2 regions of the Marinomonas mediterranea MMB-1 genome follow, and region 2 is predicted to be linked to the other one. Evidence: predicted binding sites of a transcription regulator. Region 2 holds the regulator's gene; the other holds the start of a gene.
The links. Region 2 encodes sigma-54, which starts transcription at its own class of promoters, with help from an activator protein. Its sites were predicted from a motif close to TGGCACNNNNNTTGCTNT; they were not measured.
Positions count from the first base shown of each region.

Region 1: MARME_RS02360 (isoamylase early set domain-containing protein) is a predicted target of sigma-54. The motif match lies at 3,475-3,492, and genes of this name have one in related genera.

Region 1 is NC_015276.1:490,209-497,847, forward strand. It holds gene betA (choline dehydrogenase) at 1-1,032, opposite strand, end outside; gene betB (betaine-aldehyde dehydrogenase) at 1,046-2,503, opposite strand; gene MARME_RS22235 (hypothetical protein) at 2,809-2,973, shown strand; gene MARME_RS02360 (isoamylase early set domain-containing protein) at 3,061-3,366, opposite strand; gene MARME_RS02365 (GNAT family N-acyltransferase) at 3,641-5,353, opposite strand; gene MARME_RS02370 (ChrR family anti-sigma-E factor) at 5,640-6,374, opposite strand; gene MARME_RS02375 (RNA polymerase sigma factor) at 6,380-6,955, opposite strand; gene MARME_RS02380 (nuclear transport factor 2 family protein) at 7,185-7,639, shown strand, end outside.
Region 2 is NC_015276.1:1,965,526-1,973,164, reverse strand. It holds gene MARME_RS08980 (ABC transporter ATP-binding protein) at 1-73, opposite strand, end outside; gene MARME_RS08975 (calcium/sodium antiporter) at 250-1,206, shown strand; gene lptC (LPS export ABC transporter periplasmic protein LptC) at 1,213-1,800, shown strand; gene lptA (lipopolysaccharide transport periplasmic protein LptA) at 1,775-2,293, shown strand; gene lptB (LPS export ABC transporter ATP-binding protein) at 2,293-3,018, shown strand; gene MARME_RS08955 (RNA polymerase factor sigma-54) at 3,085-4,554, shown strand; gene MARME_RS08950 (PTS sugar transporter subunit IIA) at 4,572-5,021, shown strand; gene MARME_RS08945 (HPr family phosphocarrier protein) at 5,033-5,302, shown strand; gene mgtE (magnesium transporter) at 5,312-6,664, shown strand; gene yjgA (ribosome biogenesis factor YjgA) at 6,670-7,203, shown strand; gene MARME_RS08930 (carbon-nitrogen hydrolase family protein) at 7,325-7,639, opposite strand, start outside.

The sequences.
Region 1 (7,639 bases), 1.5 Mb from region 2:
ACAGGATTCAAAGTGGTTAGTCGCACCGAGCCCGTCTTTAAAGAGAATCCAACGTGTACCGATTAACCCTTTGCTGATGAGATCAAGCTTACCGTTTAGCGTGACTGGCTCATTACAACGATATTGGAAGTAGACTTCTAGGTGGTCTTGCAGGTTTTCACCTACGCCCGGTAGGTCCTGTACTAAGGGGACATTAGCCTTGTCTAGTACGGCTTTTGGCCCGACTCCTGACAATTGCAATAATTGCGGAGAACCAACCGAGCCTGCCGACAAGATGACTTCTTTAGAGGCCGAAGCACTTGTCACTTTGCCGTTTATATCGTATTCGATGCCGACCGCTTTTTTACCATTGAAGATCACCTTACGACTTAAAACACCAGTTTTAAGCGTTAGGTTTGGGCGTTTCATAGCACGACGCAAGTAGGCATTTGAGGTCGAAGCACGAACGCCGTCTTTGACCGTCATGTGCATTGGACCAAAGCCTTCTTGACGGTAACCATTGTAGTCTTCCGTTTCGCCGTACCCTGCGTCTTTACCTGCATCAATAAAGGCTTTATAAAGTGGGTTTAGCGTCATGTCGTTACCGTTATTGGTGCTAAGTGGCCCATCACCACCACGGTATTCGTCTGCGCCGCCAGTCCAGCTCTCAGCTTTTTTAAAGTAAGGCAGAACGTTTTGGTAATTCCAGCCTTTGGCACCGTGTTCTTCCCATTCGTCAAAGTCACACGCGTGACCGCGAACGTAGACCATACCGTTAATGGACGAAGAACCGCCCAGTACTTTTCCTCGTGGGCAGTGCATTTCGCGGCCATCTAGGCCTTCTTCTTTATCCGTATGGAACTGCCATGCGTACTTTTCAGTATTCATCGGGTATGACAGCGCCGTCGGCATCTGAATGAAAATGCTTTTGTCTGACCCGCCGCGTTCGAGCAAGAGTACTTTGTTTTCACCGCTTTCAGTCAGTCGGTCTGCCAGTACACAGCCCGCAGACCCCGCCCCAACGATGATGTAGTCAAATGTTTCGTTCATCATTACGACCTCTGTTCTAGTAAGGGTTCGGTACGTCGTTTAGATCAACGTAGACACTCTTAGTTTGAGTGTAGTGGTACAGTGTATCGATGCCATTTTCGCGGCCAATTCCAGACTCTTTGTATCCACCTACTGGCATTTCAGCTGGTGATGCACCCCATGTATTGATCCAGCAAATACCGGCTTGTAGTTGATTTATCACACGGTGAGCACGCGAGATGTCTTTGGTAAAGATGCCTGCTGCCAAGCCAAATTTCGTATCGTTAGCTCGGCGAACCACTTCTTCTTCGTCTTTAAATGTCAGAACAGACATAACAGGACCAAAGATTTCTTCGCGTACTTGTGGCATGTCGTCAGTACAATCAACGAAGACAGTCGGTGCGACAAATGCGCCTTTGTCTAAACCGTTTTCAGTGACTTGGTAACCGCCACATAAAAGCGTCGCGCCAGCTTCTTTTGCTGCATCAACATAGCCAAGTACTTTCTTCATGTGATCTTTTGAAATCAGTGCACCTACTTGCGTATTTTCGTCAGTAGGATCGCCGATAATCATCGCTTCTGTACGAGTTTTTAGTTCCGCTTTGAACGCTTCGATCATGTCTTCGTGAACAAATACGCGTGTACCATGAGTACATACTTCGCCTTGTGTGTAGAAGTTAGCCACCATAGCACCCGAAACAGCTTGATCAACAGGCATATCTGGGAAGACGATCATTGGGGATTTGCCACCCAATTCCATGGTTACGTCTTTTAAAGAAGACGCAGACGCGGCCATCACTTTTTTACCTGTTCCGACTTCACCCGTAAAAGACACTTTGTCTATTTCAGGGTGTCCGGTGATCATTTGACCAACACGTGCATCACCTTGTACAACGTTGAATACGCCATCAGGTAACCCAGCTTCTGTGTATATTTCTGCTAATTTTAGGGCAGTAAGAGGGGTTTCTTCAGACGGTTTGAAAATCATTGCGTTGCCCGCAGCCAGTGCTGGGCCAGATTTCCACATTGCAATTTGAATAGGGTAGTTCCATGCGCCAATACCGGCACAGATACCAAGCGGTTCGCGGCGAGTATAATAGAAGTTACCTGCGCCGAGATCTTGATAGTCGCCTTGAACTTTGTCGGTTAGGCCTGCGTAATATTCGATTACGTCAGCACCTGTTTCAATATCAACGATGCTGGCTTCTTGAATTGGTTTACCTGTGTCTAATACTTCAAGAAGTGCAAGTTCGTCATTTTTCTCGCGAAGTAAGTCGGCAGCACGTTTAAGAATACGGCCACGTTCTACGCCTGTCATGGCTGCCCAAACTTTTTGACCTTCTTTTGCAGAGTCAATTGCAGCCTGAAGCTCTTTTTCGCCTGCTTGTTCTACGGTGGCGATGACGTCACCCGTTGCGGGGTTAATCGTTTCGAAATGCTCGCCAGTGCTCGACTCAACGTAGCGTCCGTGAATGTATTGCTGCTTATGTGTCATGACTTACCTCGATTTCTTGAATTGCGTGATTTTTATTAAATGACCGTTTAATAAAAAAGAATTGTACCTAAATTCGGTTACATTTTCAGCTTTTCTTCGAACTTAATGTCTTATTATGGCGTTTTTAGGCAGGTTTTAGGGGAGATTCTAATGTGATACAGAGTGTCAAATGCTTAAACGATATAACAGGAGTGTTATGTAACCTACGTCAAGTATTCTTGAGTTGATTGTAAATTGAACAGATATATTGAATGTCTGAGTCTAAACTAAAAGAGTCTCAATAAGCGTATAAGATGGAGGCTAGTATGGACTTAAGAGTCGCAATTTTACTTATATTAGGCTTAATGCTAATTGCAAAGCTCATTTATCTGTCACGAGTGAAAGCCCGTAAAAAGAATGCGCTAAGCAAAGCGTCGCAAACTTGCGAAAAGCAAGAAGGCGAGAAAAAGCACGGCCATCATGCGAACTAAATAACACAATAGAAAGGTACTCTGAGAGCGAGAAATCGCTCTCAGAGTACAGAATGCGTATTATTAAGTTGTCTTATATAGCGGGTATTAAACCGAGATCACGCAGTTAGCATCATGACTAACAGGGCTTTGAGCGTAACCGTCTGCAGATTCATCGTTCATCCAAATCTCACCATCGACTAGATAACGAAATTGGTAGTCGGCATCCACATCTAGATTTAGTGTAGAGGCAAAGACACCTGTTTTTTGCTTACGCATTGGTGTTGCCTTGTCATCCCAGCCGTTAAAATCACCCACGAGAGCGACCTTTTTGGCACCATTCAGTTTTTCAGCAGGAAGCGCAAATTTCACTTTGCACTGAGGTTTGGTTTTAAGATAGGTTTTCTCAATCATTTCCAACTCCATTTTCAACTAATGAGATGAACAGCACATCTAGATAGGCCATGAATACCCTGTCTAGTTATGTCACATTGCCATTACTGCCATCGATCTATAATTCATGTAGCAAGTCTCACGCCAATAAACTGACGCTTTGAGTGTAGACCATATTCGGCTTTTACGATCACGAATCGCTGAATTTTACAAAACATAATGGTTCAACTGATTGCTTTTTGTGCAAATTACTCTGTTTCAGCACAAGGAAGGTGCGAGAACCTTCCTTGTCATGTTACTCGCCTAGATAGCGTTTTCTTTTGGCTTCTTTCACTTTTTTTAGATCTACCAGTACTAACCCGTCCACGCAATAACCAAAATCGGCGTCGACACCAAAGTCTAAGAAGCGCACGCCGCCAGGCTCACACAGTTCGCTGTATTGTTTAAACAAAGTAGGGACGCTGGCTCCCAAATGGCCTAATTGCTCTTTCAGGGTTCTAAAGTCTTCATCGTAGTCTTCACCTGAGAAGATATTATCCAACAGCGGTCTGTGTTCCGCCGTAATTCTATATGGTGTAAACGACGCGGCTAAGAACTCTTTGTCGGCGTAGTACTTTTGATAAAAGTGAACAAGCATGTCCTTCGCCATTTGTGGGTAGCTGTTGCTTAGGCTCACTGGGCCGAACATGTATTGAATGTCTGGGTGGCGATTCAAATAAGCGCCAATACCATACCAAAGATAATCTAGGCTGCGTTTTCCCCAATATTTCGGTTGTACGAAGCTTCGTCCAAGCTCAATACCTTTCGCAAAGTAAGGTTCCATGTCGCAGCTATAGCGGAATAACTCAGAGCTGTAGATACCTTGGTCGGCCCCTTCTTGAAGGTACTTGGATACCTCCCCAATACGGTAAGCGCCAACGATTTCCAGTTCTTCTTCATCCCATAAAACGAGATGACGATAGTAATGATCGTACTTATCGAGGTCTTTGTGTTCCCCCGTTCCTTCGCCGACCTTACGAAAAGCGATTTCTCTCAGACGACCTATTTCCTGCATAACAACGGAGTTTTGTTCGAAGTCGACGAGGTATATTTGTTTATTGTCCTTTGTCGCTCCCAAATGTTCTGCGTTTTTTAGCTCATTTTTTAGGTGTTGACGATTTTGTGGGTGAGAAACCGTTTTTTCAGTTTTAAGAAGCGGTTTTTTCCCTTTTGCGATGCGGTAAAGGTGACGTTTAACGAGCTTGTTTTTCTCTTTGTCGCTCAACGGCAGTTGCGCCAATTCTTGAATCGGTATGGTTTGCCCAACTTGCATTGGAATACGGCGATTGCGCTGGCGAAACATCTCATTTGCAAGCTGAAGTGTTGACAGAGGACGATATAGAATTGAGCTGGTGTAAAACATCATCGAATTACGTCCACCGATGTGAACGGGCAATAACGGGCTATTTGTTTTTTGAGCGATCTTTAGGTAACTACTGCTCCAACCTTTGTCTTTTACGCCGCTGGGAGACAGTCTAGAAACCTCCCCAGCTGGGAAAATAATCACGGCTTCTTCGTTGTGCAAACAGTTCATAATGGCTTTAACTTGCTTGCGTCCTGTTTTACCACCGATGTTATCGACGGGTAAAACTAACCCTTTGAGGGCGTCGAATCCCATCAATAAATCGTTTGCTACGATCTTTACGTCTTGGCGTATTTCACCAATGAGTCGTAGCAAAGCCAAGCCATCGAGTGCGCCAAGAGGGTGGTTTGCAACAATAACGGTACGTCCAACAGCGGGAATATTACGGCGGTCGACCTGTGACACCTGATAGCCAAAGTTGAAATGGTCAAGTACGCGATCAATAAACTCGAATCCAACAGAGTTTTCATTTTCTTCTAGAAACGCGTTTACCTCATCTTCATGGAATAATTTTCTTAATACACTGATGGTCGGACGAGTAATAAGATGACTTCTTTCTAGAAATTGAGGTGACTTATTGGCAATAAGTTGTTCAACCTGAATCACGGCTGGCTCCAAACGTAATCTTGTTCATATTCCAACCAGATTAAGAATTAGCCGTGACAGGATTAAGACGAACGGGTGACAACTGGATGACACTAAGATGTCAAAAATAAGACAGTGTTATAGAGTGGCTATGTTTGAAGATTGCAGGTGAGGTGTGTCGGAAGGGCTTGGAGCACCACTGTCATACAATAAAAAAACTCCCTTGTGTTCGTTCTTAGACAGACACAAGGGAGAGCTGATTTACAGGCGCATAGATTCAGTACAGATGACTGACTCAGTGCCGTGGTTAGGACGCGCTTGGGTGATACTTGCGCACAAGAGGATTCAACAGTCGTGTTATCCAACCTGTGAATTCAATCGGCGCTTCGGTAATCGTTAAACAAATGCATTCCGCATCTTTCGTTACGACCGGCTTGTGTTTGTGGCGCGCGTCGCGAGATATGAAATCCCCTTTCTTGTAGACGCCTGATTCATCAGAAAACGCGCCTTCAAGCACCAAGGTGTATTCGTCGCCTGTGTGGGTATGCGATGGAATAAACGCACCTGCTTTTATGCGCGTCAGAGCGACCTGAGTGCCGTCTTTTTCATTGCTTAACGTGGCAATTTGCACCGCTGGCGAAAGCTTCATCCATTTTAGGCGATCGTACGCGGTTGGAACCAGCTGACGAAGGCTTTTCGGTACCTTGTATTGTTCTTTTAAGCTTGGGTGCTCTTTGGCGCTTAAGTGGCGCTTTTCTATGGCCGTACTTTTAGAGGCCGAGTTCACTTGTACATTATTAGGCTGCTTATCGATCGCTATTTTTGATAACAGATTTGCTTTCAGTTGGTCCAATTGATTGACGCCAGAAGGAACAGACGGAGTTGAAAACAGCTCAGCCCCAACTTGCTCCAATTTACGAACTTGATCGCGACAATGTTTGCAGTGCTCAAGATGCGTTGAAACAGCTAACGCTTTCGAAAGCGTAACCGAGCCTGATGCATATTCAGTCAGTAGATCCAAACTTGGGTGGTAGTGAATCATAATAACTACCTCCTAACGATAACGGTCAGTTTGTTGAGAGCAAGTCTGACTCTCGACTTAATAGTGCCAAGAGGAATGTTTAATTCTTCTGACGCTTCTTTGTGGGTTTTGCCTTCCAGATACACTTTTGCTAATACCTGTCTTTGATCGGATGGAAGTTGCTTTAAACTGCTATTAATATTTTCCTGATCGCGTTTCTGCTGCGCTTCGCGAAACGGGTCTGAACTTTCATCTTCGATGTCATCCCATAAAAATTCAGGGTCAATTCCCGTTTGATAGCGTCCATTTTTTCGCAGATAGTCAATACGAGCGTTCCGAGCAATCGTGAACACCCATGTATTTAAAGACGCCGATTCTGGGTTGTAGGTATGTGCTTTGTTCCAGATGCGTATTAAGACCTCTTGAGCGATGTCGTCCGCCATTAAGTTCGCCCCCGGTTGAGCCGTTAAACAAAAAGCTCTAATACGAGGTACGAAGTGATCAAATAGGCGAGTTAACGCTGCTTGATCGCGATTATTAGCGACCGAGAACATGTCGTCCAATAACGTAATATTACGCTCGTTATTGTTTGTCTGTTCCATTGCATACTCCATCGAAAAGTTCGAGCAAACTGGGGATACAGTTTACTGTTTAACCTCTATACGTCTGTTAGTTTAGCTTGGATCAGTAACTTTTACTTTTAAGATGGATTTGATCCAGAGCTTACTGGAACGCGTATTGATTGTTGAGATCTTTGTTTGACCGCTGAGCTCTTCAATGAGTTATCCAATTCCTTCAATTTACTGAACTAATATTTATGAAACAAATGCCATGATAGAAGCACCTGAGTTAAAAAGTGAACAAGATATTATGCTGGTCGAAAGGTTTAAAGCCTTTTATGAGGATGTTCAGCGTCCACAGCTTGAAAAGATTAGTGATATTTACACTTCTTCTGTGCGTTTCAAAGACCCAGTGCATGAGTTGCAAGGAATTGAGTTCGTTCACGCTTACCTGACTGAAATGAGTGCAAACGTTGAATATGGTCGTTTCGAATATTTAGACCAACTTGTGAGTGAAGATAAGGCTTACATAAAATGGAATATGTACTTTCGTCACCCTAAATTGGGCAGTGATATACATGTCGTTCGTGGCATGACTCAAATCCAGTATACCGATCGAATTTACTTCCATGAAGATGTATATGACATGGGGCAAATGATTTATGAGCATATTCCTGTGATGGGAACATTTGTAAAAATGCTCAAACAACGCTTGGCAAATGTGAA
Region 2 (7,639 bases):
ACACTCCTTCATAAATCGCTCTCTCTCCACGAGTAAACGATAGATTGCTAATTTGAACGTAAGCGTTTTTCACGACTTTTATACTTCCATTTAAATCTATTGTACAAATAGTAGCATTCGCCCTCCCCAAATTAAACGCTATAACTATTATGTTGTTTGTTTTATAAAGGATCGCGCACGTCAAGTCTTGAATTTAGTTGGTAAACCACATTAAATGGAGCACTTTGCTATCCATGGAATAAAAGATATATGTTTTTGTTTGCTGCGGCGCTCGTAACTGGCCTTATTTTATTAGTATTAAGCTCAGATAAGTTTATCGAACATGCGGCACTTGTCGCCGAAAAATTAAATGTTAGCCCAATTATAATTGGTGTAACGCTCGTCGCCCTAGGAACCTCTGCCCCTGAGATGGTTGTGTCGGCCACCGCCGCACTAGATAATGCACCAGGGATAGCGATTGGTAACGTCCTAGGATCAAATATAGCCAATGTTGCCTTAGTATTAGGTGCAACACTTTTTTTCTCGTCCATTCCAATTGCGGGAACGCTCGTAAAAAAGGAGATACCTCTCGTTGTCGCCATCACACTGATAGCAGGCGCTCTGTTTTACGATGGGCACCTCTCCAAAGTGGACGGCTTAATACTGATTGCTTCATTTGTTATTGCTTTAATTATCTTACTTAAGGGTACGAAAGACGGTGAAGACGAGCTCACAGAAGATTTACCTGAAGATGACGGTAAGAGTGTCTGGTACTCATTGCTTATGGCGACATTAGGTCTCGCAGTATTAATTATTTCATCAAAAATATTGGTATGGGGAGCGGTCGGAATTGCGACACTAATGGGAATAAGCGAACTTGTTATAGGCTTGACCATTGTCGCAATCGGCACAAGCTTGCCTGAATTAGCCGCTTCGATTACAAGCGTTAAAAAAGGTCATCATGATATTGCCATTGGCAATGTATTAGGATCAAACCTATTCAATTTGGCAACCGTATTACCAATGCCAGCGATCCTAGCCCCAGGATTGCTAAACGAAGAGGTGTTAAATCGCGATTATTGGTGGGTTTTAGGACTTACCCTTACATTAACACTTCTTGTCCTTGTATACTCTCGCACTAGATCTAAAGAAGTTCCTCGCTGGATTGGCTTCCCCTTGTTGGGCAGCTATGCAATCTACTTATATACTCTAATTGCATATAGCTAATTAATTATGAATATACTTTCGTCTAAAGACTGGGCAAAAAAGCTCCTTATTCTTTTAGCAATAGCGGCGTCTGCAACGGCATTCTTTTGGTATGGGGCGTCGCCGACTCTGACACTCGTCTCAACAGACGAACTTTCCGACTCCCCTGACTATTTTTTAGAAAATGTCACGTCAAGAGAATATACCATTGATGGAAAGTTGGAACAGACGATCAAGACATCAAAATTGAGTCATTTCAACTCAAACAAACAAACAGAAGCAATATCACCAAAAATAGAAACGGTTACAAATGATATCGCTTGGTACGCTGAGGCAGACTTTGGAAAACTAAATGACGCCAACAAAGATATATTACTAACCTCCAATGCATTCGTAACCCGAAAAGACAGCACAACAACATCCAACCGCTTAAATGCAGATTCAATTCACTACAATGATGTCGACAAGTCGCTGATCAGCCTTGGAAATGCGGAACTCATTACACAGCAAGGCATAACAAAAGCGGACACCATTCGCTCATTCGTAGACCTTGAAACTGCTCAATTTAAAGGAAACGTATCTGGACATTATGAACAAGCTACTCAAAATCAATAAGGTCACCTTGTTTCTAACAGTAAGCGCTTGTTTAAGTGCTAGCTCAAACTACGCTTTAGAAAGCGACACTAGCCAACCTCTTGAAATCCAAGCGGATGAAGCATTTTACGATCAGAAAGCGGGCGAAGCCACCTACAAAGGCGACGTTCTAATAAAACAAGGCACGATCGAAATAAAAGCAGACTTTCTAAAGGTGTTTACCGACCCAGCCACCAACACTTTTAGCTCTTTACAGGCCACTGGCACACCAGCGAGATTCACGCAGCAATTAGACGAGGCCGGAAACAGAGTAACAAGTCGCGGAGATCAGATCGACTACATTACAGATGGACGCTTAGAAATTAATGGCAAAGGCTATTTAAAGCGAGGGTTAGATGAAATAGATGCGGATTTCATCCTCTATATGATGAAAAATGAAACCTTTACCGCAGAAAACAGAGGCAATGGACGAGTAAAAATGACTTTGCAACCAGCTCAAGAGAAGAGTGAATAATGGCAATATTGGAAGCCAAACATCTCGCTAAGGCGTACAAAAAACGAAAAGTTGTGCTCGATGTGTCACTGTCCGTCGAATCTGGACAAGCAGTTGGCCTGTTAGGTCCAAACGGCGCGGGCAAAACGACCTGTTTCTATATGATTGTTGGCATGGTAGCAAATGATGCTGGAGGAATATTCATCGATGGCCTGGATGTAACTAAGGATGCGATGCACGCGCGCGCGCAAAAAGGCATTGGCTATCTCCCTCAAGAAGCATCTATCTTTAGAAAAATGTCTGTTGAAGACAACATTGCAGCCATTATAGAAACTAGAAAAACACTGACTAAACAAGAACGAAGCGACTTACTAGAAAAATTGCTTGAAGAATTTCATGTTACTCATATTAGAAAGAATTTAGGCATGGCTCTCTCGGGTGGAGAGCGACGAAGGGTAGAAATCGCACGCGCACTGGCAATGAACCCTAAATTCATTTTACTTGATGAACCTTTTGCTGGTGTCGACCCTATATCGGTCGGCGACATTAAGCAAATCATAAAACACCTCACAGACAGCGGCATTGGTGTTTTAATTACCGACCACAATGTTAGAGAAACGCTAGACATTTGCGACAAGGCTTACATTGTAGGAAATGGACACATCATCGCCTCAGGAAATGCAGATGACGTTATTAACAATGAACAAGTAAAAAAAGTCTACCTAGGCGACGACTTCAAGCTTTAAGCTCTTATTTTTCAAATAAAAAGGGAGTAATATGCATAACGCGTTCCATAAAAGAAGAGTTGCTCCATGAAGCAGTCATTACAGCTAAAAATCGGTCAGCAGTTAACTATGACTCCACAGTTGCAGCAAGCGATACGCTTACTTCAACTCTCAACTATTGACCTGCAACAGGAAATACACGATTTTCTGGAATCTAACCCACTTCTTGAACTAGATGAAGACGAGAGTGCAGCTGCAGCGTCATCAGAATCCAGCAATCAAACCGAAAAAAAAGCAGAGAGCGACACTAACTCAGAAGAAGCAAGAGTAGAGTCTGAATGGACGGAAAGTATCCCTGAAGAACTCTCTATCGACAGTAGTTGGGACGACACGTATCAAAATACAGCAGCGGCCTCTGACGCACCTTTATTTGATGGTGATTTCGACTTAGACAGTAGAAATTCTGAATCCGAAAATATACAAGACCATCTAATATGGCAACTAAACCTTACTCATATTTCTGATAGAGACATTGAAATTGCATATGCTTTAATTGAATGCGTTCAACCCGATGGCTACCTATCGATCAGCGTGCAAGAAGTCTTTGAATCCCTTGCCTCTGAACTTGAAGACTTAGAGCTCGATGAAGTTGTCGCTGTCCAACATCGCGTCCAACGATTTGACCCCGTTGGCGTTGCGTCGCAAGACCTAAGAGAATGTCTATTAGTCCAACTGGAAGGCTTTCACAATCACCAATTGTTTAAACCCGCCCATAACGTTATCGATAACTATTTACCACTTCTCGGGAATCGCGACTTTGCCCAGCTATGTAGGAAAACACGCTTAAAGGAAGAGGCGCTTAAAGACGTTATCGCGCTTATACAACAACTAAACCCAAAACCCGGCTCGACAATTGACACCTCAGACACTGACTATGTTATTCCTGATGTTTCAGTAAAAAAGAAAAATGGTATTTGGCAAGTTGAACTAAACAATGATGCGCTACCACCAGTAAAGATCAACGAAACCTATTCAGCAATGGCAAACAAGTCAGCGTCTTCGGAAGACGTAAACTACATAAAGACCTCGCTACAGGAAGCCAAGTGGTTTATAAAAAGCCTTCAAAGTAGAAATGAAACCCTACTAAAGGTCGCCAGCTGTATCGTAAATAGGCAGATCGAATTCTTCGAGTATGGCGAAGAGGCAATGAAACCGATGGTACTCCATAACGTGGCAGAAGAAGTCGGAATGCATGAATCAACAATATCTCGTGTCACAACTCAAAAATACATGCATACTCCTAAAGGTATCTTTGAGCTCAAATATTTCTTTTCGAGTCATGTTAATACAAGCTCTGGCGGAGAATGCTCCTCAACGGCTATTCGTGCCATGATTAAAAAGCTTATTGCAGAAGAACCGGCTAAAAAGCCTCTTAGTGACAATAAGCTAGCTACGATACTTGCCGAGCAAGGAATACAAGTTGCGAGACGTACCGTCGCAAAATATCGCGAGGCGATGAACATCCCTCCTTCCAATGAACGAAAGCGCCTTATTTAAGGTAGGTCATATCAACAATGTCTTTAGAAAAATTAGTCAATAGTGAGCTGGTTTTTGCTAATCAACCAATTGCCAGCAAAAAAAGAGTTCTGGAATTTTTAGCCGAGGCTATTGGGGCGAGGCTGCATTGTGAGTCAGAAGCAGTCTACGATGCGCTTTTAGCAAGAGAGAAGCTCGGCAGTACTGGCGTCGGAGCCGGAATAGCAATTCCGCACTGTAGATTTGAACAAGCAAATCATGCTGCCCTTGTTGTTATGTCTCTAGAAAAACCCATTGATTACGACTCAATAGACAGACAACCCGTTGATTTAATATTTGCACTGATAGCCCCTCCTAACGAATGCGAGGGACATCTTAAGACGTTATCTCAAATTGCAGAAATGGCACAATCTCCAGATAAATTAAAGAGACTACGTGATACTACAACAAACGAAGAATTGATAACCTCATTTCTACAACAAGTATAAGGGCGACTGCCATGCAGGAAAAGACCGTCACTATTGTAAACAAACTAGGCTTACATGCTCGGGCAGCCAGTAAACTGGTTGAAACAACGACTCGCTTTTCGTGCGATATTACCATCGAAAAAGATGGTCGAAACGTAGACGGAAAAAGCATCATGGCTATGATGATGCTGGCGGCTAGTAAAGGAACAGATTTAAAAATAAAGGCGAACGGCGATGATGAAATAGACGCTATGGACGCAATCGTCGAGGTCATTGCTAATCGATTCGGCGAAGCGGAGTAAGCCCACTACATGACTGAGCAAACCACTCAAGAACACCTCCAGACAGTAAATGAATCACTTGAGTCTGGAACAACGATGCAAATCCGGTATTTGCTCAATGGTGCTCTACCCGCTCAGGATGTAGCAAGACTTCTAGAATCTTCTCCACCAAAAGAACGTAAGCTGCTTTGGGACCTAATCGACGATAAGAACGAAGGTGAGGTTCTTCAATATTTAAGTGAAGACATCAGTGCTCAGTTCATGAAAACAATGGATACGGAACGACTTGTTGCCGTATCTGAACAGTTTGAGCACGACGATTTAACCAATATTCTTCAACATTTACCTGAGACTCTTGTAAAAGAAGTTCTCGCGTCAATGACAGCGCAAAATCGCGCCCGTGTAGAAACCCTGCTGAGTTATTCTGAAGACTCCGCAGGCGGACTCATGAACACGGACACCATTACGATCCGACCCAATATAACGGTCGATATCGTTTTTCGTTTTTTACGACGACACCAAGAACTGCCTGACATGACTGATAATCTATTAATCGTCAGTCGATCGGACAAATTTCTAGGCACCTTACCTCTCACAAAACTATTAGTCGCAGACACCTCTTCTACTGTTCGCGAAATAATGGAAACGGAAACGACCACAATCACTTCGGACATGCCTGCCAGCGAAGTAGCTCAGCTTTTCGAAAAATTAGACTTGGTCTCAGCGCCAGTGATTGATCCAGAGACAAAAAAACTATTGGGACGAATTACAATCGATGATGTCGTTGATGTCATTCGAGACGAAGCTGAGCACTCTATGCTATCGATGGCAGGTTTAGAGGATGACGAAGACACGTTCGCTCCCATTTTAAAAACAACTCGGCGACGCGCTGTATGGCTCGGAGTCAATTTAGTCACCGCTTTCATTGCTTCTTACGTTATAGGACTGTTTCAGGACACGTTAGATCAAATCGTAGCGCTCGCCATTCTAATGCCAATAGTAGCCAGCATGGGCGGAATCGCTGGTTCACAGGTTTTGACTTTGGTTATTCGAGGAATCGCCCTAAATCAAATCGGTGCAACCAATACAGGGTGGCTACTCAATCGAGAGATTGTGGTCGGAGCCCTCAACGGGATATTATGGGCAACCGTTATCGCAGCAATGACAGCTCTTTGGTTTGACAATCTCCAGATAGCCTATATCATTGCCGCAGCAATCATTATCAATCTATTATTTGCCGCCATCACGGGAACCATGCTCCCCGTCATTCTAAAGAAACTAGGCGTTGACCCAGCACTTGCGGGAAGCGTAATTCTTACAACAGTGACCGATGTCGTCGGCTTCTTATCATTCTTAGGTTTAGCAACTTTATTTTTAGTGTAAATACAATGACAGAATTTGAACAATACGACGAGTTTGACGACGAAAACTATAAGAGCAAAACTCAGATCAAGCGAGAAATGGAAGCGCTTCAGGACCTCGGTAAGCAACTGGTCGCTCTGAGCAAATCACAAAGAGCAAAAGTCCCCATGTCCGAAACCATGCGAGACGCACTGGATGAGGCAGACCGAATCAAACAGAGAGAAGCGCAACGCCGCCATCTTCAATATATTGGTAAAGTGATGCGCAGCGAGGATCATGAAGCGATTCAACATCGAGTTGATCTTTTTGATACCACCTCAGCACTGCATAACAAGCTATTTCATCAACTTGAAGCAACACGAGATCAATTGATTAATGCAGATAGTAGTCAAGAAGTATTCAAAAAATACATTGAAGAAAACCCTGATGTCGACATCCAGCAATTTCGTCAACTTATAAGACAATCTCAAAAAGAAGCGGAACAAGGCAACAAAACAACCAGTAAGAAAAAGCTTTTCAAACTATTACGCGAGATACAAGAGAAGAAGCTCAATCTATAGATTACTAGCCACTAGATTTAAATACACCTAGAATCAGCACAAAACGCATTTCAAGGTGTATTTAATCTATTTTACCTGCACTTTCAGACCACTACATCAAACACTACACAAAAGAAACACGCTAAATACGCCTATGAAGCAAACATGGCATTTTTTCTCTAACTACCTTCAAAACATCTAAATCAAGCACCTCTAACAGCTCACCAGGCTCTTCTCCTAGCTCACTAACAACCTCACCCCAAGGATCAATCAATTGCGAATGACCATAGGTTTGACGTGTTTCAGTATGCCAGCCACATTGATTTAAACCTAAAATATAGCACTGATTTTCAATTGCCCTAGCACGCAATAACGCTTGCCAATGCGCCTTACCCGTCTGATAAGTGAATGCAGCCGGAACAACAATCAACTCAGCACCTTTTTGAGCCAATTCACG